DNA from 3 places in the Arthrobacter sp. SIMBA_036 genome. Region 1 is predicted to be linked to each of the others. Evidence: riboswitches for the same ligand, from Rfam matches in the RefSeq annotation. Region 1 holds a riboswitch; each other region holds the start of a gene.
What was found. A riboswitch is a leader RNA that binds a small molecule or an ion and turns the genes downstream of it on or off. The one in region 1 is predicted to bind thiamine pyrophosphate.
Positions count from the first base shown of each region.

Region 1 (7,596 bases):
CCCCTTGGGGCGTGGTCTTGGTGGTGGACCAGTTCTCCTCGCTGATGCTCGTGGTCTCCAGCGTGGTCAGCCTGGCCGTCCTGGTTTACGCCACGGGACAAGGCATGGCCGACGGCGACGAAGAGGCGCCTGTCTCGATCTTCCACCCCACCTACCTGATCCTCGTAGCTGGAGTGTCCAACGCGTTCCTCACCGGCGACCTCTTCAACCTCTACGTCGGCTTCGAAATCCTACTGACGGCCAGTTATGTCCTGATGACGCTGGGCGGTACCGGCCCACGCATCCGTGCGGGTGTCACGTATGTGGTGGTTTCCGTGGTGTCATCGGTGCTGTTCCTTATTGCCATTGCCATGATCTATGGGGCCACGGGAACCGTGACGCTCGCGGACCTGGCCATCAAGTTGGCGGCGTTGGACCAAGGAACGCAGAACCTGTTGCACGTGATGCTGCTGGTGGCGTTCGGCATCAAAGCAGCCGTCTTCCCGTTGTCCTTCTGGCTTCCGGACTCGTATCCCACAGCGCCTGCCCCCGTGACGGCAGTCTTTGCCGGCTTGCTGACCAAAGTGGGCGTTTACGCCATGGTCCGCACTGAGACATTGCTTTTTCCCGGCGACACCCTCAATGTTCCGTTGATGGTGGTGGCGCTGCTGACCATGCTGGTGGGAATCCTTGGCGCCTTAGCGCAGAGCGACATCAAACGACTCCTCTCCTTCACGCTGGTCAGCCACATCGGTTACATGGTGTTTGGCTTGGCGATGAGTTCGGTGGCTGGGCTGGGTGCCGCTGTCTTTTATGTGGCCCACCACATCACGGTGCAGACCAGCCTCTTCCTGGTGACGGGGCTGATAGAGCGTCGCGGGGGCAGCTCATCCATCGACCGTTTGGGTGGCCTGGCCAAACTTTCACCACTGCTCGCGTTGCTCTTCTTCGTTCCTGCAATGAACTTGGCCGGCATTCCGCCGTTCTCGGGCTTCCTCGGCAAACTCGGCCTGATGCAGGCCGGCATCGAACTTGGAACCCCGTTGGCGATCGCCCTGGTGGTGGGCGGGGTGGTCACCAGCCTGTTGACCTTGCTTGCCATAGCCCGAGTGTGGAACAGGGCTTTCTGGCGTAGGCCGGAGGACGCCGAATACCCGGCCGAGGTCCTCAAAACGCCAGGTAACATCGGAGTCCTTCCACGAACCATGGTCGGATCCACGGTGGCCCTGGTAGTTGTTGGAGTGGCATTGACCCTGTTCGCCGGACCACTCTTCAAGGTTGCGGACGGATCCGCCCGGATCATGCTGGACCGTACGGCCTACATCCACTCCGTCCTGGGCGATTCAGTCCAGGTTCCGCCGCTGCGGGTCCCTCTGCCCCGGACGGCAGGTGCCAAATGAGTCGGAATCCCATCGCGTTCCGCAAGGAACTGCCCCTGCTCATCTGGTTGGTGATCGTTTGGGGGGCACTGTGGCGGGACTTCAGCCCCGGCAATTTGTTGTTCGGCGCCGTCATCGCCATTGTGGTCGCCAAGCTCTTCTACCTACCGCAAGTGGAGCTGAGCGGGAGGTTCAACGTGGTGAGGGCCGGGGCCTTCGCCGTCGTTTTCCTGGCCAAAGTGGCGGCAGCGAGCTTCTTGGTGCTGTACCAGGCCATCGCCAAAGGGCCCAAGGTGCGCAGCGCCGTCGTCGCTGTTCCGTTGCGGAGTCATTCGGACCTCATGGTGACGGCCACCGGCCATGTCATCTCGCTGATCCCCGGCTCGCTGGTGGTGGACGTGGACCGGTCGACGTCCACGCTGTACTTGCACGCCCTGAGCATCTACAACGAAGACGACATCGCGAAGATCCGTCGTGATGTGCAAAACATCGAGGCGAGTTTGATCCGGATCATGGGCACCCGGGAGGAAGTGGATGCGCTGGACGTGGAACGGGCTGCAGGAACGGGAGGGATGAAGGCATGAAGGACATCGTGCTCATTGCCACAGCGGTGATTTTGGGACTGGCTGCTGCCGGGGCCATCATCCGGATCGCCATCGGCCCGTCCTTGCTGGACAGGGTCCTGGCCTCTGACGTGTTGCTGGCCATCCTTGGTGCCGCGCTGGCGGTGGACATGGCCGTTAACCGACACCTGAACAACCTGATGCTCCTGGTGGCTTTGGCCATCATCGGTTTCGTCGGCTCAGTAACGGTTGCCCGTTTCGTGGCCGAACGAAGGGACCGCAGCAATGACTCCTGACGCCACCGGTGTGGACGCAGTGATCGACGGCGTGACCGCTGTATTGCTGGTGGTCGGCGCCCTCATGTCCTTGGGCGCCGCCATCGGGCTGCTGCGATTCCCTGACCTCATGAGCCGCATGCATGCCGCCACCAAGCCCCAGGTTTTGGGCCTGTTCCTGATGCTGGCCGCGATCGGGCTGCAGATGAGGACGTGGTGGGTGTGGCCTGTGCTGTTGGTTGCATGGATCTTCCAGCTGCTGACGGTGCCGGTCTCAGCCCATATGGTGGGCCGCTCGGCGTACCGGACAAAGCACGGGCACCGGGAGCTGCTGACCAAGGACGAGCTTGAGTCGGTGGTCCAGCGGGCCGCGGAAATCCAGCGCGCCGCTCCCGATGCCTAGACGATGTCCTGGGTCTTGGCGAAGCGGGCGATAGCGTGCTGGGTGCCCCGGCTTGCGAGAACCTGGATGAGCGTGCTCACGAACGCTGAAATCAGCGCGAACGTCAGGGCTGAACGAAGGCTGGTCTCCATGTCGTCATTGCCTGTGGGCGGCTTGTTTCCCGTGGCCTTTTCCCATCCTTTGTTGACGAGTTTGGTTCCGACGAAGCCGGCTCCGAGGCTGACTCCGGCACCCACTAGCTTGAATAGGAAGTTCATGCCCCCAGCCTAATGGCAATGGCAGGAGCGCCACCGTTCGTTGCGGCTTCCCGTCGTGTCCATTAGGGCCCGGCGTGGGCCTTGAGGAACGCGGCAAGGGAACCGGGCCCGGCGAGGACTGGAACGACGTCGTGCTCTGCTGACCACACAGCGTCCACCGAGCCGAAACCGGCGATTTCCTTGAGCAGGAAGTACGTGGGCGGCATGAGCTTGAGGCTGTGTGCAGCCTCAGCCTCCAGGATCTGTTGTACCGGCATCCACAAGGACTGCCACGCCTCCGTTGTCTGGTGCCGCGGGTCAGCTCCCGCGTCCGGCTTTGCGACGTAGAAGAAAGTGTCGAATCGCTTGGGCATGTCTGTAGGGGTGATCCAATTGGCCCATGGCCGGAGATTCGCGGCTTCCAGGGTTAGCCCGGATTCCTCCTGGACCTCACGGATGGCTGCTGCCAGGATGGTGCCGGCCATCTTGTGTGCCTGTGCGGGGTCTTCGCTGATGGAGCTCAAGTGCCAGTCCGCGGCATGGCTCGCCAACAAGTCCGCTGGGTAGTTCCACCCGTCATGATCCGCTGCGTCAACCCGCCCACCAGGGAAGACCACCATGCCGGCGGCGAAATCCATGGTGCTGACACGGTGCTGGACAAAGACTTCCAAGCCACCTGGTGCGTCGCGGAGCAAGATGACGCTCGCGGCGAGGCGCGGTTTTGGCGGGGCACCATCTTCGGTGGGAGTCGTGTGCCGCGAAACGTTGGTCATTGAGTCATTCTCTCAGGTCTCGTTGCGGGGCCCGCTGCGCAGGGAAAACGTCGTCGTAATCATGGAGAGCGGGCCCCGCAACGCAGGTGTAAACTGAACCAGCCCACAAGGGCAGATTCATAACGACAGGGGAGCGCCGCCGTCGTAACCTGCAGCGATGCAGGTGACGCGAGGGCGCTGAGAGTGCGGACAGCCGCAGACCCTCGAACCTGATCCGGTTAGTACCGGCGCAAGGGAGTCGAGCTTCTCAAAGTGTCCGGATCAGGGCGGCGCAGGCCGCTGGGACCCAGGCGCTTTCCCCTCCTGTAAACCTCAGGAGGCAGAAAAAATGACCACGGTAAACGTGAAGAAGACCAGTTACAACTGGCGCGTAGTAGACATTGTGGTGGCGGCCCTTATCGCCATCGCCGGCGGCGTGATCTTCTGGGCTTGGGACCAGGGCGCCGCAATCATCTCCATCCCGCTGGACGCAACGTATCCTCCACTGACCGGCATCATCGCCGGCGGTTGGATGATCCCGGCGGTCTTGGGAGCACTCATCATCCGTAAACCGGGCGCGGCGCTGTTCTGCGAAACCGTGGCAGCAGCCAGCGAGCTCATCATGGGCTCCCAGTACGGCACCACGGTGCTGATCTCCGGCGTACTCCAAGGCCTCGGCGCCGAACTCATCTTCGCCGCCTTCCGCTACAAGAAGTTCAACCTGCCGACGGCGCTCCTCGCCGGAGCGGGCGCGGGCTTGTTCTGCGGCCTCAACGACTGCTTCCTGCCGTGGGGTTGGAACATCGCCTACGAAGCATTCGACAAGCTGACCTACATCATCTTCACCACCGTTTCCGGGGCGATCATTGCCGGCGCACTGTCGTGGCTCGCCACCCGTGGCCTTGCGACGACGGGCGTGCTGAGCTCGTTCGCGTCGCGCAAAGCGGCTTCGGAGCCCGTCTTCAACTGATGGGTTCCACCTACGACGCGCGGCCTGCCGCCATCCTGGCCGAGGGCTGGGGTTGGCGGCATGCCGGGCGGCCCCAGCCGGCCATTCAAGGCCTTGACCTCCGGATCGAACCGGGGGAGCGCGTGCTGTTGCTGGGTCCCTCGGGCGCGGGCAAGTCCACCCTTTTGCATGCCCTCGCCGGGGTCTTGGGTGATGAGGAAGACGACTCGGATGAGACGGGTTCGCTGCTGATCGACGGCGTTGCGCCACGCGCACAGCGGGGCCGGGCAGGCTTGATGCAGCAGGACCCCGAAACGCAGGTTGTCCTCTCCCGGGTGGGGGACGATGTCGCCTTTGGCGCGGAGAACCTCTGCGTGCCGCGGGAGGAGATATGGGCCCGCGTTCATGAAGCACTCGACGACGTCGGCTTGCGCACCGCGGCTGGTGCGGGTTTGGCCCTTGACCACCCGACGGCGGCACTGTCCGGCGGACAGAAGCAACGCCTCGCCCTCGCAGGCATCCTGGCCATGCGGCCCGGCCTGATTCTCTTGGACGAACCGACCGCCAACCTCGATCCCGAAGGGGTCTTGGAAGTGCGCGACGCCGTCCGCCGCTGCCTTGATAGGACCGGCGCAACCTTGGTGGTGGTGGAGCACCGGGTGTCCGTGTGGAAAGACCTCGTGGACCGAGTGGTGGTGCTGCAACCGGGCTCCGGCGGGACTTCAGCCTCACCTGGGAAGTCAGCTGCTCCCGGAGTCCTCGCGGACGGTTCCCCCGGCAAAGTGTTGTCCGAACAGCGCTCCATGCTTATGGCCGCCGGCGTGTGGGTCCCGGGATACGTGCCCCCTACCCGGGCGCGGCGCACTGGACACTCTGAGCGGGGACACTCTGAGCGGGGTAACTCTGAGCCGGGAGCAGCAGAACTTCTCCTCGCGGCACAGGACCTGGCGGTTTCCCGCGAAAAGCCCCGCCGCCGTGGCTTCAAGAGCATCCCGCCCGTCCCTGTGCAGTCTGGAATCACTGCGCAGGTCAGGTCCGGACAAGCCCTGACGATCATGGGTCCGAACGGGGCCGGGAAGTCCACGTTCGCCCTCACATTGGCCGGCCTTCTGGCGCCGGTGCGCGGCCAGGTGAGTGCCGCCGTCGAGCTTTCCCAGGGAGCGGGAATTGATCCGTTCAGGTGGAAGGCCGAACAGCTGATCTCCCGCATCGGAACGGTGTTCCAAGAACCTGAACACCAGTTCGTCACAGGGAAGGTTTTGGACGAGCTCATGTTTGGACCCAAACACTTGGGGCACGGACAGGAGCGCGTGGACGAATTGCTTGAGCGGTTGAGGCTCACCCACCTCGTTGACGCCAACCCGTACACTCTCTCCGGCGGGGAGAAGCGCAGGCTGTCCGTGGCCACGGTGCTGGCCGCGCACCCCAAGGTCCTGGTGCTCGACGAACCGACTTTCGGCCAGGATGCGAACACCTGGGCGGAGCTTGCCTCCTTCCTGTCAGAACTGCTCGACGCCGGAACGGCCGTGGTCTCGGTCACCCACGACCAGGAATTCAGCTCCGTCCTTGGTGGTACCGAATTGCGGTTGGGCCCCGTGCCGCAGGACCGCGAAAGCCGCCAGGAAGCCGGTGCAGCATGAGGGAAGCCTTGACTATGCAGGGCAGTCGCGCCGTGCTGACCCGGGCAAATCCACTGGCCAAGTTCGTGGCCGTGTTCCTGGTTTCGATGGTGTTGGCCTTGTCCATCGATTGGGTTTCGGCCTCGACGGCCATCGTGGCCGAGCTCGCACTCTTCCCCCTGGCTGGCCTCACCCTTCGGCTGTTGTGGCATCGTGCCTGGCCGCTCATCATCGCGGCAGCCATCGGCGGCTGGAGTACAGCGATCGTGGCAGCGGACCGCGGCGCTGTACTGCTCGACGTCGGAATATGGTCAATCAGCGAGGGTTCCCTTGAGCTTGGCCTTGGTTTCATGCTGCGAGGGCTGGCGATAGCCCTTCCGGCTATCCTCTTGATGACCTGTACGGACCCCACCGATTTGGCGGACGCCCTGGCCCAAAAGGCTCGACTGCCGCACCGCTTTGTCCTTGGGTCCCTGGCGGCCATGCGGCTGGTGGGACTGATGGCCGAAGAGTGGCAGACCATTGGCATGGCGCGCCGGGCCCGCGGGGTCGGGTCGCACGGCAACCCATTGCAGCGGCTGAAAGCGACCCTGGGTCAGAGCTTCGGATTGCTGGTCCAGGCTGTGCGGAGGGCCTCGCGGCTGGCGGTGACCATGGAAGCGCGTGGTTTTGGCGGCGGCCAGAGGACGTGGGCCCGCGAATCGTCGTACTCGCTGCTCGACGTTTGGGTGGTGCTAGGGGGGCTGATCATTGCATCGGCAACGGTGCTTGCTGCAGTGGGCGCCGGCACCTGGACGTTTGTGTGGCGGTAACCCACGGTATATCGGCGATATCGCATGGATCGGGCACGGTGTGACGTTTGACGCTCAAATGGCGAATTGCTGGGTAGTTATAGCTCATCTGTGATATTTCTTGGATATGACTCAACCTACCGCTGAACACGTGGGCCTCCTGCTCCGCAACGCCCGCAGCGAAAAAGGCTGGACCCAAGGGCAGCTGGCCGCCGAGCTTGGAACCAGCCAGAGCGCGATCGCCCGGATGGAACAAGGCAAACAGAACCTTAGTCTCCGCATGATCGAGCGGCTCGAAGCGATCTTCGGGCGCTCGATCGTCAAAGTGGGCCGCCCGCAGATGACCCATCTTCGCGTGGAAGGTGGCCGCACTCTCTCCGGCGAAGTCGATGTCAACAGCAGCAAGAATGCCGGCGTCGCCCTGTTGTGTGCCAGCTTGATCAACCGCGGCACCACAACCCTGCGCCGCCTGGCACGGATTGAGGAAGTCAACCGGATCGTCGAGGTCCTGACGTCCATAGGTGTTGAATGCACGTGGCTCAATGGAAGCGACCTGCGCATCCGCAGGCCTGAGATGCTGGACTTGGGATCCATGGACGTGGATGCGGCCCGCCGCACCCGGAGCGTCATCATGCTCCTGGGCCCCTTGC
Region 1 is NZ_JAWRXG010000009.1:158,729-166,324, reverse strand. Features, by position in the region: gene SB659_RS13795 (Na+/H+ antiporter subunit D) at 1-1,379, shown strand, start outside; gene SB659_RS13790 (Na+/H+ antiporter subunit E) at 1,376-1,942, shown strand; gene SB659_RS13785 (monovalent cation/H+ antiporter complex subunit F) at 1,939-2,217, shown strand; gene mnhG (monovalent cation/H(+) antiporter subunit G) at 2,207-2,599, shown strand; gene SB659_RS13775 (DUF4235 domain-containing protein) at 2,596-2,856, opposite strand; gene SB659_RS13770 (NUDIX hydrolase) at 2,919-3,608, opposite strand; TPP riboswitch at 3,726-3,862, shown strand; gene SB659_RS13765 (ECF transporter S component) at 3,937-4,557, shown strand; gene SB659_RS13760 (ABC transporter ATP-binding protein) at 4,557-6,176, shown strand; gene SB659_RS13755 (energy-coupling factor transporter transmembrane component T family protein) at 6,173-6,967, shown strand; gene SB659_RS13750 (UDP-N-acetylglucosamine 1-carboxyvinyltransferase) at 7,074-7,596, shown strand, end outside.

Region 2 (7,596 bases), on a different contig from region 1:
AAAGCTTCGCTCACTAGATGGTCGGCACTGCCCACGAACGCCCGCGGCTCATACTCGGCTGCGGTTGCAATGGTGGCAGCCAGCGAAGGCTGGTCTTCGAAGAGAATCGCAGTATGGAAGAGCCCGGCCTCGCCACGGCCGGGAAGGAGCAGCCCCGACGCGGGCGCCAGGTGCACCACGGGCTTGCCCACGCGGCCCAGGTACAGGCCGCCGTCCTGCTCAGCCACAACGTCCAAACCGAGCGCGCGCTGGTAATAGTCACTCATGAGCGTCATGTCGCCCACCTTGAGCATGACGGTGCCCATGGTGAGTTCCGCTGGAAGGAGATCCTGGTTGGATAGTCCTGTGGTTGATGATGTGCTCATGTGAAGCTCCTGGTTCCGAGGTTGCCGCCCTTTCGGCACCTTCTATCCTTCTAAATTACTTGAAGCTTCAATTTATTCCTAAAGAACGGCGTTTCGCCTCAACACGATTTTTCCCCTGAGCACTACGTGCCGGAGCGATGAAACAGTGTCCAGTTGGCGCCTGGGATCGGCATCGCACACGACGACGTCGGCACTGGCACCTTCCGCAATGCCTTGGGCCCCGAGCCATCTCCGCGCGCCCCACGTTGCAGCCTCCAAGACGGCCAGTGGCGGAAGGCCGGCGTCGTGCAGTTCCGCCATCTCATCCGCGATCCTGCCGTGCTTGATAACGCTGCCGGCATCCGTGCCGGTATAGATCGCCACCCCCGCTTCGAAGGCTTCTGCCACACGTTCCCGCCTCCGCTTCCACAGCCGGACCATGCGCTGGGCGTACGCAGGAAATTTACCTGCTGCCTGGTCTGCGATATCGGGAAAGGTGGCGATATTAACCAACGTGGGGACGATCGGAACGGATTGCTCCACCAAGCGGGGAATGTGCCGCGGCAGTAGCCCCGTAGCGTGCTCGATGCAGTCGATATCGGCGTCGAGCATCTCATCGATGGTGCCCTCGGCGAAGCAATGGGCCGTGACCCGGGCTCCTTCGTCATGGGCTGCAGCGATGGCGTCCTTGACGGTTTTTGCAGGAAAAGAGGACGCTAGATCCCCCATGTCCCGGTCGATCCAGTCACCAACGAGCTTGACCCAGCCATCGCCGTCGCGTGCCTCCTTGCGGACTGTTTCGACAAGTTCGGACGGTTCAATCTCACGGCCCAAGCCCCGCAGGTAGCGCCGGCTCCGGGCGATGTGCCGGCCAGCCCTCAGCAAGCGAGGCAAGTCCTCCCGTTGCTGGACCCAGCGGGTATCGGTTGGCGATCCGGCGTCACGGATCAGCAGCGTCCCGGCGTCGAGGTCCGCTTGGGCCTGGGCGAGTGTGGTTTGCTCATCAACCGCCCCGCCCACTCCGAGCCCGATGTGGCAATGGGCGTCAACGAATCCCGGCAGGACCCAACCGTCCAACACCGCGTCCGGAGGAGCCGAAGGCCGGTCAAAAGTCAGCTGGCCATCCACTGACCACAGCCCTCGCCGTTCCTGGTCGGCCGAGACGAGCACGGGTCCGGAGAATTCGATGATGTTGGCCATGGCAAAAGCCTAGTCCGGACCCCCAGGGCTGGGACGTCCCTCAAGGCTGTGATAGCTTCATCTACGACCACACGGGTGCCCCTGCAGGGGCTGAGATCGGACTGATGCAGTCTGCGACCGTTGAACCTGTCCGGGTAATGCCGGCGAAGGAAGTGAGCAGTCCCTTGAGTAACACCGAAACACAGCACAACCCTGCCCAATCCCAGTCACACTCGCTGGCCTATCTTGAGGATCCCGGGCACGACATCCGGGTCCCCGTCACCGAGATCGCACTGGAGTCCTCTCCCAACGGCGACCCCAACCCTCCCTTGCAGGTATACCGCACAGCGGGTCCTGGCAGTGACCCAGTGGTGGGTCTTGAACCCTTCAGGGCCCCATGGATTCAGTCCCGAGGCGACACGGAAGTGTATTCGGGGCGTGGCCGGAACCTGCTCGACGACGGGAAGTCCGCCGTTCGCCGCGGAGCTGCCTCGGCTGAGTGGAAGGGCACGCAACCTGTGCCCCGCCGCGCCGTCGAGGGCAGGACCGTCACGCAGATGCACTACGCGCGGCAAGGAATCGTCACCCCGGAAATGCGGTTCGTGGCGCTCCGGGAAAACTGCGATGTGGAACTTGTCAGGAGTGAAGTTGCAGCCGGGCGTGCCATCATCCTCAGCAACATCAACCACCCCGAGTCCGAGCCGATGATTATCGGCAAGGCTTTCCTGGTGAAAATCAATGCCAACATCGGAAACTCCGCAGTCACAAGTTCCATCAGGGACGAAGTCGACAAATTGCAGTGGGCCACGCAGTGGGGTGCGGACACGGTCATGGACCTATCCACGGGCGATGACATCCACACCACCCGCGAATGGATCGTCCGCAACTCCCCCGTACCGATCGGAACGGTGCCGATCTACCAAGCGCTGGAGAAGGTTAACGGCGAAGCGAACAAGCTGACGTGGGAGATCTTCCGCGACACCGTGATTGAACAGTGCGAACAAGGCGTGGATTACATGACCATCCATGCCGGCGTCCTGTTGCGGTACGTGCCGCTGACCGCCAACCGGGTGACGGGCATAGTGTCCCGTGGTGGCTCGATCATGGCGGGCTGGTGCCTTGCGCACCACCAGGAGAACTTCTTGTACACCCACTTCGACGAGCTGTGCCGGATTTTCGCCCAGTACGACGTCGCGTTCTCCCTCGGTGATGGCCTGCGGCCTGGCTCCATCGCCGATGCCAACGACGCCGCGCAGTTCGCGGAACTGGACACATTGGCAGAACTGACCCACCGCGCGTGGGAGTTCGATGTCCAGGTCATGGTGGAAGGCCCCGGCCACATCCCCTTCCACTTGGTCCGCGAAAATGTGGAGCGCCAACAGGAACTCTGCAAGGGGGCACCGTTCTACACTCTGGGCCCGTTGGTCACGGACATCGCGCCCGGGTATGACCACATCACCTCTGCCATCGGCGCCACCGAAATCGCCCGCTACGGCACCGCCATGCTCTGCTACGTGACCCCGAAGGAACACCTTGGGCTACCCAACAGGGACGACGTGAAGACCGGGGTGATCACCTACAAGATCGCGGCCCACGCCGCTGACCTTGCCAAGGGGCACCCAGGGGCCAGCGAGCGGGATGACGCGCTCTCCAAGGCACGCTTCGAGTTCCGCTGGCGGGACCAGTTCGCACTGTCCCTGGACCCTGTCACTGCAGAGTCCTTCCACGACGAAACCCTCCCTGCGGAGCCCGCAAAGACCGCCCACTTTTGCTCGATGTGCGGCCCCAAGTTCTGTTCCATGCGAATCAGCCAGGACATCCGCGATGAATTCGGCTCAGCCCAGTCACAGGAAGCCATCGCGGGAATTTATGCCGGGATGCGCGAAAAGAGCCAGGAATTCCTTGCTGCGGGTGGGAAGGTTTATCTGCCCGAACTTGAAGTGCCTTCCGCGGCAGGCGACGACTCAGGACGCCTGAACTGACATTGCCCGCGCGACGTCCGCGACGAAGGACCGGATAACCCGGTCGCCGTCGATGGAATCCTGGGGCCGGTGCCCGCCTGCTGCTACGCGGTGGAGGGCACCGGTCTCCCGCAGGTAGCCGGCAATCTCTTCATACAACGGCTCCCAGCCACCGGTAAGGACCAAGGTAGGAACCCCGGGAACGATGTGCAGGGGCGCTTCCCAGGGCGGTGCTTGCAACCTGAGCCTTCGGGCAGCGCGCAAGGCCTCCGGGGTGTCCACCTCACCGGTTTCGGCAGAGAATGCCCGCCGAAAATACTCGCGTGGATAATCGACGTCGTTCAGTTGCGTCCGCACCTCGAACAGGGGCTCCATGAGCGCCCTGTGGGAGGCCGTGGCCGGGAGTTCCGCCGTCAGCGACAAGCAAGCCGGCTCAACCAGCGAAAGCGAGTAGACCAGGTCAGGCCGTTCAACTGCCGCCACCATGGCAGAAATGGCGCCTTGCTCATGTGCAACGACGTGGCCCCCACCGGCATCCTTCAGCGCGTTGACGAGGATGGCAACATCTGCCGCGACGTCAGAGGCGAGCGGTTCGGCACGGGCGTCAAAACCGTGCCGACGCAGGAAAAGTGCGTCATAAGCCAAAGCCATGCCGTGCTGCTTCGGCCACGCCGCAGCGCCAAAGCTGCCCAAGCCGTGAACGAAGACTACGCGCTGCTTATGCATTCGATCAGCCTATTCCACGGCCGGGACATCCAGTGATGTACCGGGTTACTTACCCAGGAACTTGTCGAAACCCTTGGGAAGATTGAGCGAAGACGGATCGAAGTCTGCCATGTTCTGACCGAAAGCGGCGCCGGTAGGTGCTGCTGCGGATGCGTTGGCCCGCTTGGCCTCGGCCTCGCGCAGTTCCTGGGCCGCCTTGGCCGGGTTGCCTGAACGCGGCTTTTTCTTCGGCGCGTTCTTGCCGCCCTTACGGCCGCCGCCTGGGCCACCAAGACCGGGGATGCCGGGCATCCCTGGCATCCCGCCGCCCTGGGCAAGCTTCTTCATCATCTTCTGGGCTTGGCCAAAACGTTCCAAGAGACCATTGACCTCGGAAACGTGCACGCCCGAGCCCTTGGCAATCCTGGCACGACGCGAGCCGTTGATGATCTTGGGGGCTACCCGCTCGTGCGGAGTCATGGAGCGGACGATGGCTTCGACCCGGTCGATTTCCCGTTCGTCGAAGTTCTCCAACTGCTGACGGATGTTCTGGGCGCCCGGCATCATCATGAGCATTTTCTTCATGGAGCCCATGTTGCGGATCTGCTGCATCTGGGCCAGGAAGTCGTCCAGGGTGAAGTCTTCCTGGTCGGCGAACTTCTTCGCCATCCTCGCGGCTTCATCTTTGTCCCAGGCCTTCTCAGCCTGCTCGATCAGGGTGAGGACATCGCCCATGTCAAGAATCCGCGAAGCCATGCGGTCCGGGTGGAAGAGTTCGAAGTCATCCAGGCCTTCGCCAGTGGACGCGAACATCACCGGCTTGCCGGTAACGGATGCCACGGACAGCGCCGCGCCGCCGCGCGCATCGCCGTCGAGCTTGGACAAGACGATGCCCGTGAAGTTAACGCCTTCGTCAAACGCCAGGGCCGTGTTGACGGCGTCCTGGCCGATCATGGAATCGATCACGAACAGGACTTCGTTGGGGATGATCGCTTGGCGGATCCGGCGGGCCTGGTCCATCATCTCCGCGTCGACGCCGAGGCGCCCGGCGGTGTCAACAATGACGACGTCGTGCAGCTTCTGGCGCGCTTCTTCGACGCCGGCCTTGGCGACAGCAACAGGGTCCCCGGCCGGGTGCTCAAGCTCGGACGTGGCGCCCGGGTGCGGTGCAAACACCGGGACACCGGCGCGTTGGCCAACTACCTGCAGTTGGGTCACGGCGTTGGGACGCTGGAGGTCGCAAGCGACCAGCATGGGGCTGTGGCCCTGGGCCTTGAGCCACTTGGACAGCTTGCCGGCAAGGGTGGTCTTACCCGCACCTTGGAGGCCCGCGAGCATGATGACCGTGGGGCCTGTCTTGGCCAAGCGGATACGCCGGGTTTCGCCGCCAAGGATCTCCACGAGTTCCTCGTTGACGATCTTGACGATCTGCTGGCTGGGATTCAGGGCACCAGAGACCTCGGCACCGAGTGCACGTTCGCGGACGCGCGATGTGAACTCGCGGACCACAGATACGGCAACGTCCGCGTCCAACAGGGCGCGGCGGATCTCCCGGACGGTGGCATCGACATCGGCCTCGGAGAGCCGCCCCTTGCCACGAAGGTTCTTGAAGGTTGCTGTCAACCGGTCAGAGAGTGAATTGAACACGCGCCGTGCACTTCTTTCGATGGTCTACGAATGGCGGCCAATGCGGCACGCCATAGTCTTGACGATTCTTGCCCCAACAAATATGTCTCAACTACGGGACTCGACTATCTAGGGTACCAAGCCGGACCTGCAAGATGGCATGCTGGCAAGGTGACCGACAAAACAAGCATTAAAACTTTGCTCATCCTCGGTGCGTCCGGGGACCTGACAGGCAGGCTCCTTCTGCCCGGACTTGCGGGGCTCCTGGCCAGCGGCCGGGCGCCAGGACTTCAGCTGGTCGGCGCCGGATCGGACGCGTGGACCACGGATCAGTGGAAGGAAAGGGTCACGGACGCGTTCAAGCAAGCGTCCGACGCCGCGGATGCTTCGGGGCGGAAGGCCCTTGCCGGCATTGTGAAGTCCACCGATTACCACCAAGTCGATGTCACGGCCGATGGTCCGTTGGCAGAGCTCCTTGCACAGCTGGAAGGACCCGTGGCGGTGTACTTCGCGTTGCCACCCCACATCAGCCAGAAGGCGTGCGAGGTCCTGCATCGGGATCAGTTGCCCGCGGGCACGCGGCTGGTGATGGAGAAACCGTTCGGATCCGGAACGGAGTCAGCGCATCAGCTGAACAAGACCCTGGCAGCGCTGGTTCCCGAGGACCACATCCATCGCGTGGATCACTTCCTGGGCAAAGCCACCGTGCTAAACATCCTGGGACTGCGTTTTGCCAATAGGTTCCTTGAGCCTGTGTGGAACCGGGAGCACATCGAAAAAGTGGAGATCGTGTTCGACGAGGACTTGGCGTTGGAAGGCCGCGCCCGGTATTACGACAGCGCCGGTGCGCTCCGGGACATGATCCAGAGCCACTTGCTCCACATCATGGCATTTCTGGCCATCGACGCCCCGGCAAGCATCAATGCCCAAGACTTGCGCGACGCCGTCGCCACCGTCCTGCGGGCCAGCAGCATCAAGGCCCCCTACGCCCGCTCCACGCACAGGGCCAGGTACACAGCAGGCAAGCTCGCCGGCCGGACGGTCCCCGACTACACCGCCGAAGCCGGGGTGGATCCGAAAAGGAACACCGAAACCCTCGCCGAGGTCCAAGTGGACATCGATAACTGGCGGTGGAAGGGTGTCCCCTTCATTCTTCGCTCCGGCAAGGCCATCGGCCCCAAACGGAAGGAAGCCGTCGTCACTTTCCGCCCGGTCCCCCACCTCCCCAACGGCTTCACCGGTGTGGACTCCCCCAACCAGCTCCGGATCGGGTTCGGCCCGGACGTCCTTGAGCTCGACGTCGACGTCAACGGCCCCGGCGACGTCTTTAGCCTGGATCGCGCAAACCTCATCGCTGAGCTGAACGCCAGCGAACTACTGCCCTACGGAGAAGTCTTGGAGGGCATCTTGGCGGGCGATCCCCTGCTGTCCGTCCGTGGCGATACCGCCGAGGACTGCTGGCGGATCATCGAACCTGTCCTCCGGGCCTGGGAGCGGGGCACGGTCCCCTTGGAAGAGTACGACGCCGGCAGTGCCGGTCCCGCTGATTGGGCCACCTCGGTGGCTGACTGACCTCGTCGGAAACCCGGCGGACGTCGTCGCCGGAACGCACAGCGGACCGGGTACCTTGATCGGTACCCGGTCCGTTGTCATTTCTACGTCCGCTTGGATTTAGCGGAATGCCGAACTCAAATGGCTGCAGAACTCAAATGGCTGCCGCGCCGCGCTCGCCCGTGCGAACCCTGATGGCCTCATGCACGTCCACGGTCCAGACCTTGCCG
Region 2 is NZ_JAWRXG010000001.1:571,714-579,309, reverse strand. Features, by position in the region: gene SB659_RS02660 (VOC family protein) at 1-365, opposite strand, end outside; gene SB659_RS02655 (amidohydrolase family protein) at 444-1,544, opposite strand; TPP riboswitch at 1,606-1,713, shown strand; gene thiC (phosphomethylpyrimidine synthase ThiC) at 1,682-3,505, shown strand; gene SB659_RS02645 (alpha/beta fold hydrolase) at 3,488-4,210, opposite strand; gene ffh (signal recognition particle protein) at 4,256-5,836, opposite strand; gene SB659_RS02635 (glucose-6-phosphate dehydrogenase) at 5,867-7,387, shown strand; gene SB659_RS02630 (P-II family nitrogen regulator) at 7,521-7,596, opposite strand, start outside.
Region 2: it holds a riboswitch for thiamine pyrophosphate, as region 1 does, so the genes downstream of both, thiC (phosphomethylpyrimidine synthase ThiC) here and SB659_RS13765 (ECF transporter S component) in region 1, are expected to answer to the same signal.

Region 3 (7,596 bases), on a different contig from region 1:
GAGAAGCTCGACGACGCCCTTGAATGGGCCGTTGAGCGCGCCGAATCCAATGACGACCTCGCTGGCGGCGTCCTGGTGACCGGTTCGATCACGGTTGTTGCCGAGGCTCGGATCCTTCTCGGAAAGGCCGGCGCCTGACCATGGTGAAAATGACCAAAGCACAGCGTGAGTGGCGCCCGGGTATGCCCAAGAAGCGACGCTCCACCAAAGTGATGTTCGCTTCCACCGTCCTCCTGCTCGAAGCCTTTGTGGCGTTCTTCGGAACGCTCGTGGTCTTTGGCCTGAAGCGGGGCGAAGTGAATCCAGCGATCATCCTTGGGGTCGGCATAGCCTTGGCGGTGGTGTTGATCGCGGCGTGCGCCGTGTTGTCCCGCCCGTGGGGGATCGCCGTCGGCTGGATTTTGCAGGTAGTGCTGATCCTGACCGGTTTGGCTGAGCCCACCATGTTCGTGGTTGGAATCCTCTTCGCGATCTGCTGGTGGTACGGGATCCGGACCGGGATCAGGATCGACCGGGAAGTGGCACAGCGGGATCGGGAACAAGCGGAATGGACCGCTGCCCACAATGACGGGACTGACCCGCAAACCCCGTAAACTGGCTGGGAAACCCACTAACCAACCGTATTGGAGCAACTGTGAGCATTGAACGGACCCTTGTCCTGGTCAAGCCCGACGGCGTCGCCCGCAACTTGAGTGGCAGCATCCTGGCCCGGATCGAAGCCAAGGGCTACACCTTGGCAGAGTTGAAGAAGGTCAACGCAACCCGCGAACTGCTGGAACAGCACTATGAGGAACACGTGGGCAAGCCGTTCTACGAGCCACTGGTTGAATTCATGCTCAGTGGCCCGGTCATCGCTGCCGTCTTCGAGGGGCATCGCGTGATCGAAGGCTTCCGTTCGCTGGCAGGGACCACGGACCCGACGACGGCGGCACCCGGCACCATTCGCGGTGACTTCGGCCGTGACTGGGGCCTGGCCGTCCAGCAGAACCTGGTCCACGGCTCAGATTCGGTCGAATCCGCCGAGCGTGAGATCAAGATCTGGTTCGCAAGCTAAAAACACTTTTCCAGATGACAGTAAAGGCCAATGTTCACGACGAACATTGGCCTTTACTGTCACCTCGCGGGCAATTTTCGGAGGGGTCAGTAACCGGAGGTGCCGGCAAACACGTGGAGGAAAGCGAAGAAGATCGTGGCGATGACGGCTACGTAAAGCAGCGCCACGATGATCCACCCTGTATCGCCGAGCAGTTTTACCAGACCGGCAGGAGCCGGGATGACTCCGTGGGAGATGTTCCGGATGGTCACCCAGACAAACAAGGGGATCATGATGGACCAGACCACCATGCAGAGCGGGCAAAGTATGTTGATGACGTACAGGGCTTGGGACCATAGCCATACAACGAAGATGAACCCGAGGGTCACACCTGTTTGCAGGCCCAACCAGTACCAGCGCGCGAACTTTGCACCGGCCAGAAGTCCCATGGCGGTGGTGATGATGATGGCGAAAGCAACGATTCCGATGAACATGTTGGGGAATCCGAACACCGAGCTCTGCGGCGTCTTCATCACTTCCCCGCAGGAAACCCAGGGATTCACATCGCAGACGGTGATGTGGTTGGGGTCCTTGAGCACATCGAGCTTTTCCAAGACCAAGTCCCCGGAAGCGAGCCAACCGATAATGCCGGTAATGAGCAACAGCCAGCCAAACGGCTTATCCCGAACCATCCGGGGCAGTGACTTCGGTGCCGCCTCAGCTTGGCTGGACGTGTTTTCTGCCCTGGTGGAAGCTTGATTGCCTAGGTTTTCCCTGGCGGTGCTTGGCATCGCGGATGTAGTCCTTTTCAAAAAGTGGCCCGGCCTGCCCCGGAACGGCTCTTGGGAGGATTCTAACGGTAGAGGCTGGGGGCAACCCCGGGCCATTCACAGCGAGGCGACACAGCGGGCTTCCGTTGAACTACGTGGTGATGTGAGAGAATGAACATGGCTGGAAGCCGATCCACATGCGGGTTCCGGTCCGGTGGCTTGTTCCCAAGACCGCCAGCATGAGCAGGGCATGCCCGGATCTGGTGATCCTAGGTAGGCCCGCCAGAACGCTGGACGGCACCTGGTTGTTAAAGCAAAACAACGGGTTTCGGAGCAAAACTACCGGCCTTCGAGGGCTGCCGCACCCCAATGATGGTGCGAACCGGAAGGCATACTACTGACTTCTGTCAACGCCTGCGGGTTTTGACAATAAATGCCCCACCGGGCGCCGGATGTGGCGGCGTCGCTGGGGCAGGAGCGTTGCCACATATGGATAATGACCAAGTTGTAGCTGTTAACGACGAAGCAGCCCCCGCGGAAACCGCGGACGTGCCGAAGAAGGTCACCCGGTCCCGCCGCAAGGCTGCGCCAAGGGCGACAGTAGAGTCCGCCGCGGACTCGACGACGGAAACACCAGTCGTCGAGGCTGGGGCCGAGGAGCCCATTGCCGGGGCCCCCGCGCCCGTTCGCAGGACCAGGCCCCGCAAGAAGGCCGAGCCCACAGAGCCGTTGCCTGGTTTGGGCGAGGAAGCCGCCGCCGTGCCCGAAGCTGCTGCCGAATCCCAGCCGGAAGCGCCTGCTGACGCTGCCCCCGAAAAGCCAGTACGCCGTCGTCGGACCGCAAAGCCCAAGGTCGAGGCCGCAGAGGCGCCTGTAGCGGAAGAACCTGCCCCTGAAGAGGCGGCGGAAATAACGACGCCGACTGCAGCAGACACGCAGGCACCGGCACCAGAGCAGACCCCCGCCCCGGAACAGGAAGCAGCACCGGAACAGGAACCAACACAGGAGCAGGAAGCAACTGCGTCCGCCTCGACGTCCCTCTTCCTTGAGCCGGTCTCCATCACGTCCATGATTTTCCAGGCCCCCGACCTGACGACCGTGCCGCGAGTTGCGACGCCGGAGGATAAGCCGAGCGAGCCGGAAGAAGCGGCTGAGGTCGTGGCGGACGACGAGCTTGAAGATGCGGGCAGCCGCCGTCGTCGCCGCAGCCGTGGCCGCAGGGGCCGTCGGGGGACCGAACGGGATGAGAACGACGCTCCCGAGGATTCCGCTGAGCCCGAGTCCGATGATGAGGACGCCCCGGAAGCGGAGGCACTTGAGGAGGGCGTGACGTCGCGTCGTCGTCGCCGTCGTCGCCGTGGAGACCAAGACCTCGAACTGACCGGTGGGACCGATGACGACCCGCCCAACACGGTGACACGGGTCCGCGCGCCGCGCCCGGTCACGGAGACTGCTCCGTCCAACCGCGTCACCAGCGTCAAGGGATCCACGCGGCTTGAGGCCAAGAAACAAAGGCGCCGTGAGTCCCGCGAGACCGGACGCCGCCGCCAGGTCATCACGGAGGCGGAGTTCCTTGCCCGCCGTGAGTCTGTGGACCGGCAAATGATCGTCCGTCAGCGCGACGACAGGATTCAGATTGCCGTCCTCGAGGATGGCGTGCTGGCTGAGCACTTCGTGTCCAAAACCCAGCAGGACTCCCTGATCGGGAACGTCTATTTGGGCAAGGTCCAGAACGTGCTGCCCTCCATGGAAGCTGCCTTTGTTGACATCGGACGCGGCCGGAATGCCGTGCTGTACGCAGGCGAGGTCAACTGGGACGCCGTCAACCTCGAAGGCCAACCCCGCCGGATCGAAAACGCGCTGAAGTCCGGTGACTCCGTGCTGGTCCAGGTGACCAAGGACCCGGTGGGACACAAGGGCGCCAGGCTGACAAGCCAGATCTCCCTGCCCGGGCGCTACCTGGTGTACGTGCCGGGCGGTTCGATGACCGGTATTTCACGCAAGCTTCCCGACGTCGAACGCAACCGCCTCAAGCGCATCCTGAAGGACCGCTTGCCGGAACACGCCGGCGTCATCGTCCGGACAGCTGCCGAGGGAGCCTCGGAAGAAGAGTTGACCCATGACATCAACCGCCTGCGCGCACAGTGGGATGGCATCGAGGGCCAAGCGTCCTCAACCAAAGTTTTGGCGCCGGAACTGCTCTACGGCGAACCGGACCTCACTATTAAGGTTGTCCGCGACGTCTTCAACGAGGACTTCTCCAAGCTGATTGTCTCGGGCGACGACGCATGGGACACCATCGAGGCCTACGTGACCTACGTTGCACCGGACTTGGTGGGACGGTTGGAAAAGTGGACCAAGGACCAGGATATTTTTGCTGCCTGGCGCATCGACGAGCAGATCCACAAGGCACTCGAGCGTAAGGTCTTCCTCCCCTCCGGTGGCTCTTTGGTCATCGACCGCACCGAGGCGATGACCGTGGTGGACGTCAACACCGGCAAGTTCACCGGCAGCGGCGGAAACCTTGAGGAAACGGTCACCAAGAACAACCTCGAAGCTGCTGAAGAAGTAGTGCGCCAGCTACGCCTGCGGGACATCGGCGGCATTATCGTGATCGACTTCATCGACATGGTGCTGGAGTCCAACCGTGACTTGGTTCTCCGGCGCATGGTGGAGTGCCTCGGGCGGGACCGTACCAAGCACCAAGTGGCAGAGGTGACTTCCCTCGGGCTGGTCCAGATGACCCGCAAACGCATGGGAACCGGCCTCCTTGAGGTCTTTGGCGAGCAGTGTGAACACTGCGCCGGCCGTGGCATCGTGACCCATGACGAACCTGTGGAACACCGCCGCGCCAACGTGGTGGCAGCCGAGCATCACCGGCCGAGCGCCGAGGCCCAACCTCCCGCTGCCCGGACCGATCGCAAGCGTCGCCGCGGCAAGGGTGGGGGACAAGGGCCAGCGGAAGCCGCTGTTCCAGCCCACATGCCTGCGCCGGCACCTTCGGCACCCACGGAAAGCCAGGACCCGGTGCGCCAAGCCAAGGCGGAGGCCACAAGGGCGGCGCTGGCAACTATCGCAGCTGCGGCACATGCCGCGCACCTGCACGACGACGAGGTTCACCGCACCGAGGAGCTGGCGCACCGCCAAGGCGAATCCGGCGAGCCCGTTTCGGGAACCACCCAGGCCGGGCTGCCCGATGCAGAGCCTGCCGCGAGCGACGTCTCCGAGACCCGTTCAACCCCGGTTCTGCGATTTGGCGGCGAGGAAGTCGCCCTTCCGTTCGTCGAACACCACGAGGAGCCAGTGGCAAAGCCAGCCATGAGCTTGGACCTTTTGGCTGAGGCTTTCTCTCATCTGGGAGACGCTCCGGCGTCCGCAGAACAAACACACGCAGGACAGGCACCCGCAGGACAGGAACCGGCTGAACAGGCCCCCGCCGCAGCGGAGCCCGAAACGTCGGCTCCCGCCCCGCAGCAGGATCTGGGCCGTGCGCCTGCTTCCGGGTCGCGCCGTGGCCGCCGTAACCGCAGCGCCAGCAGGGCCCAAGGTGCTGCCAACGAGACAAGCGTGGAGCACACAGTGGGCGCCGCTTCCGGCGGATCGGCCCACGAGGCAAAGGCTCCGGCCGAGCCCGCCAAGAAAGCTTCGTCGGATGAGCCCATCATCCTCGGAGTCGGCGTACCGGCGTCGGAACTGTAGCGCAAACACCTGAAGGACCCGGCAACTCCGCCTACGCGGAGTTGCCGGGTCCTTTGCAGTTCCGGTCGCGGTTCCGAATTACCCAGCGGCAGAATTGGCCGTTAAGCTGGGGAACTGACACGGGGTGCCGGCATTAGGCCAGGCTGAGATCCAGACCCGTTGAACCTGTCCGGTTAGCACCGGCGAAGGGATGTCCCATGACAACGTCGCCATACCCTGCCATTTACCCTTTGAACCTTTCGCGTCGCTCCATACCGCGCGTGCTGAGCATCGCGGGTTCCGATCCGTCCGGTGGCGCCGGGATACAGGCGGACCTCAAGAGCATCGCTGCGCAGGGAGGCTATGGGATGGCGGCCATCACGGCTTTGACAGCACAGAACACCATGGGCGTCCGTGCCGTGCATGTCCCCCCTGTTGAGTTCTTGCGTCAACAGTTGGATGCCATCGGAGACGATATCGCCGTCGACGCCGTCAAGGTTGGCATGCTCGGCGACGTCGCCGTGATCAATGAGGTTCGGGCTTGGATCGAAAAGGCGCGTCCCGCCGTCGTGGTGATAGATCCGGTGATGGTTGCTTCCAGCGGTGACAGGCTCCTGCGCGAATCCTCAGAGTCAGCATTGCGGGAACTCCTGCCCCTGGCGGACCTCATTACCCCAAACCTCCCTGAGCTCGCCGTCCTGTTGGGGGAGCCCGAGGCAACGGACTGGGCTGCGGCGCTGGACCAAGGCAAGCGCCTGGCCGCCGAGTACGGAAACACGGTGTTGGTCAAGGGAGGCCACCTGGCCGGTAGTGAATGCCCCGACGCCCTGGTTAACACCACAGGTCTCCTCGGCCAAGACGTCATCGAAGTAGCCGGCGCCAGGGTGGAGACAGAAAACAGCCACGGGACCGGATGCTCGCTGTCATCGGCATTAGCCACAGTCCAGGTCCGCACCGGTAACTGGGAGGCCTCCCTGCGCGAAGTGAAACCATGGTTGCTTCAGGCGTTGGCTACGTCCGACGTGCTCGGAGTAGGCCACGGGAAAGGCCCTGTGCACCACTTCCACCATCTCCACACAGGGCTCCAGCGGGGGGAGTTTGCCAATGTTCTGTGGCAGGAAGCGCTACCTGAATTGGAGGCGATTTACGGACTCAGCTTCATCCAGGGCATCCAGTCCGGAGCGCTCGACGAAACGGAATTCACGTACTACCTCGCCCAGGACGCCCTCTACCTCAACGGCTACTCAAGGGTGCTGGCCCGGGCCGGCGCACTTGCCCCCACCGAGGAGGAGCAATTGTTCTGGGCCCGGGGATCGCAGATGTGCTTGGAGGTCGAGTCAGAGCTGCACAGGAACTGGTTGAGCACCAGGACGGCGACAACCATAACCGGGCCTGTCACCAAGTCCTACGTGGACCACCTGCTGGCCGCCACATCATCTGGCAGCTACGCAGTGGTGCTGGCCGCAGTGCTGCCCTGCTACTGGCTCTATGCCGAGGTGGGACAGCAGCTGCACTCGGCTTACATCGATGACGGCGCGAACCCCGCCCATCCTTACGCAGCGTGGCTGGCTACCTACGCAGATGAAGGTTTTGCCGCGGCCACCCGGAAGGCCATCGACTTCACCGACGCAGCGGCGTCGGCAGCTTCCCCCCGCGAACGCGAGGCCATGGTGGAGGCGTTTAGGCAGTCCTGCCGATACGAGACAGCCTTCTTCGACGCGCCGAGGCTCTACTCCTGAGGAAACGGCGGGAAGGCTTTCCCACGGCGCGCGGGCTTTCCCACGGCGCGCGGGCTTTCCCACGGCGCGCGGGCTTTCCCACGGCGCGCGGGCTTTCCGACGGCGCGCGGGCTTTCCGACGGCGCGCGGGCTTTCCGACGGCGCGCGGGCTTTCCGACGGCGCGCCGGGGCGTTGAATCGTCCGAATGGTCAATCACCCTGTAGGCTAGACGGGCACGGTGCCGGGAGAGTCCGATACCACTGGTGATGCGGGTCACGGGGTAGCCTCCGGACCCGGCCTCATTTGCAGCTGAAGGTCAAACTAGCGTAATCTTGATCTTCGGTGCTTACGCCAACACTTGGGTTATGCCCCTTGGAATTGTTCATGGGATGACTC
Region 3 is NZ_JAWRXG010000008.1:175,059-182,654, reverse strand. Features, by position in the region: gene SB659_RS12720 (bifunctional folylpolyglutamate synthase/dihydrofolate synthase) at 1-138, shown strand, start outside; gene SB659_RS12715 (DUF4233 domain-containing protein) at 141-593, shown strand; gene ndk (nucleoside-diphosphate kinase) at 635-1,054, shown strand; gene SB659_RS12705 (vitamin K epoxide reductase family protein) at 1,141-1,824, opposite strand; gene SB659_RS12700 (Rne/Rng family ribonuclease) at 2,293-5,502, shown strand; TPP riboswitch at 5,613-5,710, shown strand; gene thiD (bifunctional hydroxymethylpyrimidine kinase/phosphomethylpyrimidine kinase) at 5,700-7,220, shown strand.
Region 3: it holds a riboswitch for thiamine pyrophosphate, as region 1 does, so the genes downstream of both, thiD (bifunctional hydroxymethylpyrimidine kinase/phosphomethylpyrimidine kinase) here and SB659_RS13765 (ECF transporter S component) in region 1, are expected to answer to the same signal.